DNA from 2 places in the Clostridium sp. ATCC BAA-442 genome. Region 2 is predicted to be linked to the other one. Evidence: riboswitches for the same ligand, from Rfam matches in the RefSeq annotation. Region 2 holds a riboswitch; the other holds the start of a gene.
What was found. Region 2 has a riboswitch for cobalamin ahead of ACESY8_RS05405 (homing endonuclease associated repeat-containing protein). Riboswitches for the same ligand answer to the same signal wherever they lie in the genome.

Region 1 (2,197 bases), on a different contig from region 2:
GTGGTCCAGAGTAAGGGAACCTCGACCCCGCAGATATCGCTGGACGGCGCTGTCCACTATCGGCTACGGGATCTTGCCTTCCCTGCATATGTGGCTTTGGAGGTTACGCTGGACCCCGGTATCTTGTTCCTGGTGTTAAATACGGGGAAGCGAGGGCAGGAGCGCGTATTCTGGAAGTACATTTCCCCCAGGTTTCTCGCGTCGCTCGATTTTAGCAAGGACTCTGCGGTGATCCGCTTTACCGGCGGGGACGAGATCAAAAACACGGAAGAGTCTGGGGATGACTTCGTCTGTAGCTGGACGGGATCTCCGACGACCACTCCTTGGGCTTTCGGTCGTCCCCTTTCAGTTGGCCTATACAGTCTCCATTCACAAGGCGCAGGGCCTCGAGTACAATTCCGCCAAGGAGGTCATCCCCAGCAGCAATTCCGAGCAGATCTCCCACGGCATTTTCTATACAGCCATCACCCGTGCAAAGGAAAAATTAAAAATCTTTTAGAGTGCGGATACAATCAATCAGATTATCGACGGGTTCGGCAAGGCGGCCGGCGGCCGGTTGGGTCTGAATATCATCAAAACACAATTTCTGAATGCCGAGGCAGCAGGACCGCCACCTGTCTCTTGACTTTTGGCCTGCATGGAGTATAATAAGGGTGCACAGCCAAGTTTATATGGAGCATCATGACTCTGCGCGAGTGCTGCCCTTCGGGCAGGCGCAGGGATGAGGGAAGCCGGTGGGAGTCCGGAGCTATACCCGTAGCCGTATGTGCTTGAGGTTGCCGTTCGAGGCGTGAGCCGGTCATTGGGGCAGGGCCCTGAGAAGGCGGAACGGCAGACGCAGGAGCGAGATCGCTCTGGAAAGGCACGAGCCGGAAGACCTATGGTGTTTGAGCGTGGGGCGCACGTCGGTGTGCGCCGGGAAAGCGCGCGGAAAAGCGGGCGCGGCGGATCATGGGATCTGCCGCGGCCGCAGTTTTATGCAGGAGACAGTGACGACGAGCAGAAAGGAAGGAGACCGCTATGCTGAATCTCACCTGGATCAAGAACCCCGACCACGTATCCTACTGTAAGGAGAACGAGGTGCTGCCCCGGTTGGCGCGGGAGCTCGGCATCGCCGACCTGGCACAGCAGGTAGAGGAATTCCGGACCCACCCCACGGCGGAGGGGGTAAATCTGAAAGGGAAGAAGCGTACCACTTTGAAGCTGTTCATCCCCAACCTGACCTTCCCGGAGCCGGTGGAGATGGGGGAGAACGTGTGGATCTATATGGGGGAGCTGTGCCCCGCCTACTGTCTGTTTACCCCTTGGGAGACAAAAGAGAATTGACGCAACGGGAAGGAGATACGGTTATGGGCGAACAAAAAAAATACTGGGAGGGCAAGCACTTCGCTTTCTATACCAACAAGGAGTGCGAATATTACCCCTGCCACCCGGTGCCGGAGGGGACGGAGTTCAACTGCCTGTTCTGCTACTGCCCGCTTTATATGCTGGGGCGGAAGTGCGGGGGAAACTTCACCTATTTGGAAAGCGGCGTCAAGGACTGCAGCAAGTGCCTGGTACCCCACCGCCGGGAGAACTATGGATTTATTGCCGACAGTTTCCAGAAGATTGCTGGCGAGATGGCGGAACGGGAGAAGAAGGAAGGACAGTAAACGAAGGTTCCAGCCTATACATTCCGAGATGCACATGGAAAAAGCGCCCAACTGCTATGCGCAGGCGGGCGCTTTTTTAGGCATAGGTAGCCGTTCATTTAACAGGTAGCGGGGAGGCATCCTGTTTCAGAAGGGTGTTGCCCGCCATACTGCTGATGACCGGTGCGCCGATCCGGCGGCTCATGTCCAAAGAGGCCACGGTGCAGCGATCCAGATCAATGCCGCAGCCGATATCCATTTTGTGGAGTAGATTGACGAAATCTTCGGTGGGAATGTTCCCCTTGGCATTGGGAATCACGGGGCAGCCGCCCATGCCCGCCAGGGATACGTCAAACCGGGTAAAGCCCAACTCCATGGCTTTCACACAGTTGGCAAGACCAAATCCCTCAGTGTTGTGGATGTGCAGTGAGATCTGCTCTGGCCGGAAGCGCTCCAGAATTCCCCGCAGGATGCGCTCGGTGTGGATTGGATCGGCCTTTCCGGCAGAGTCTCCCAGTCCCAGGGAGGAGGCCCCCAGCTCCATGGCCCGCTGGGCGTAAGCCAGG
Region 2 (2,197 bases):
CGTCACAGTGGGTTTGTTCTGATCCAGGCCGGTAAGAGCCATAACCTTGCTGCCGGTACCGGTAAGCCACTCACCGCCCTCGTAGTCGTCATACTGGCTGATGGTACCCACATAGAGGGTATCGTCCGACGCGTCGTCGGGGGTACCCTTGTCGTCCAGATAGGGGGTAGACAGTTGGAAGCCGCTCTTGGCGTTCAGAGAGGTTCCCTCCGTGCCATAGGGATCGGTAGTCCAGACGATGCTGCTGCCGCCATTTTCCGCGCACCTGATCTTGGCTACCAGCGCGCCGCTGGCTCCATAGCCATCGTAGAGAACGTAAGCATAGGTAGTCCCGTTCACCGTCTGCATTACAGGCACGTTGTCCACGCCATCCCAGCCGGAGCCGGTACACTTAAGTTGGATGTAGCTGTTCAGGCCGGAAGCATCCGGCGTGGTAGGAGCCTCCGTCACCACCGCGTTGTGATTGTTGCTGCCGCCGTAGACGTTCCAAGACGCGAACGCGCTGGTGGACAGCATGCCCGCGGCCATCGCCAGAGACAGGCACACGGACAGAACCTTTTTGCCGTTTTTCATCTTTTGCATGGCTTTTTCTCCTTCAAAATTAAACTTCCTTTGCTCGACCGCCGCACGAGCAGGATTCCCCGTGCGGCATGCACACGGACTCAGCAGCCATAGGCGTGCATGCTCCCATGGCCGCAATCAAAAGACATTTCCCAACCACCCGACCTTTCCAGTTCGCATAAAATTCCCATGTTACTTATCGTCACGGCCTGTCCGGCCTGTGAACGCGCCCTTACGCAAGCACCGGACCCCGTTCCTGCGCTCCCGTCCGCCCCGACGCAGACCGCGTTGTTCGGCCCTTGGCGCGCTCCTCTCCCCGCGCGCTTCCCCAGGCCGGTATCCCCTTCCGATGCCGCTATTCAGTTGTCGGCCGCGCTTCGGCCATTTGAAACGGGCGAAGGCCCGCTGGATTCCTAAAGGAGGCTCGTCATAGGGGTAGCCCCCTATGACGGAAGAAGGGGATCCCCTTCTTCATCAGGATTACTCGCTGCTGTTCTGTTGCTCTGTGTATGCCCGCTCTCTCGCCTGACAGCGGAGCTCCTCCTTGAAGATCTGCCGCTTGGGGAGGGGCTTCTGCTTCTTCGGCGGGACCAGCCCCGCCGCCGTGACCACATTCTTCCAGCAGCCAAAGCGAACCGCGATAAAGTGGCCTCCGATGATCTCCCCGGCGTTGGGCGTCATTCCAAGCCGTGCCGCCTCACCCCGGACATAGTCCAGCAGCTCTTCGTCGCTGGCGTCACCGTGCGTCTGGGCAAACTGAACATTTCGCTGACGAAGCGCTTCCTTGGTGCGCCCAATGAGTTTTTTGCTGAGCTTCTGATCACCGGTGAAATACTTGCCGCTCACAAAACAGCCTCCTGACTTGTGGCACAATCCGGCTGCCCCGCAGACCTCTTGGGGCAATAGAAACAAAAAGACGGACGCATACCGATACGTCCGTCTTTCCCCCGAGCGTGCGAATAAAAAGCGGACGCAAAATATGCGTCCGCTTTTGCACCCATTTCGGGTAGAAGGGGGCACTTATCCCATGCCCTCCTCACATTTGGCATTTATCTCAGAGCAGCCCCAAGGAATTGGGGGTAAGCTCCTAGTAGGTCTTCTGACTGATGTGTCCCGACGGGCCTAAAGCCCGCCTGCGCATATCCGCCGCCTTCCCAGCTAAGCCATTACGACCGCCAGTGACCTGCTTTCGCAGAAAACGGATACACTCCACAATCACAGCTATTGAATTGCACGTCCCCGCAGCTTTCGCCGCGGCTCCTGCTGCAAAACATGTCCAGGAATTTCACCTGATTCCCTTGTTCAGAAACAAGGATGCGTGTCCGGTCCCTGACGGGAACCGGGTCGCGCATTTGCCACAAAAGCCGGATTCATATTAAATTTTACGGGAAGGTGCATGCCGCTCTGCCCATGCGGGACTCAGGAACCATTCCCTTCAAAGAACTATCTTTTGTAAAACTTGTACTTTACAAATGGCTTTCTTTTGAGTTCATTATACAACTTTTTTCTTGAAATGCAAGGGGCAAACACAAAAATTTTCCAAACGCTATTTAACTTATCTCGACCAAGGAGGCAAAAATAAATTCGGCCTGTGGCCGTCATGGAGTTGGCTCCTTTTCGTGGACTTACTTACAAA

Region 1: linked by a shared signal. The riboswitch ahead of ACESY8_RS09975 (hypothetical protein) and the one ahead of ACESY8_RS05405 (homing endonuclease associated repeat-containing protein) in region 2 are both predicted to bind cobalamin.

What each region holds. Positions count from the first base shown of each region.
Region 1 covers NZ_CAXSQB010000019.1:49,872-52,068, forward strand. The annotation lists gene ACESY8_RS09970 (ATP-binding domain-containing protein) at 281-499, shown strand; cobalamin riboswitch at 682-900, shown strand; gene ACESY8_RS09975 (hypothetical protein) at 1,021-1,326, shown strand; gene ACESY8_RS09980 (cysteine-rich small domain-containing protein) at 1,350-1,652, shown strand; gene ACESY8_RS09985 (hydroxymethylglutaryl-CoA lyase-like TIM-barrel protein) at 1,747-2,197, opposite strand, start outside.
Region 2 covers NZ_CAXSQB010000008.1:51,775-53,971, reverse strand. The annotation lists gene ACESY8_RS05410 (PQQ-binding-like beta-propeller repeat protein) at 1-582, opposite strand, end outside; gene ACESY8_RS05405 (homing endonuclease associated repeat-containing protein) at 1,042-1,407, opposite strand; cobalamin riboswitch at 1,634-1,909, opposite strand.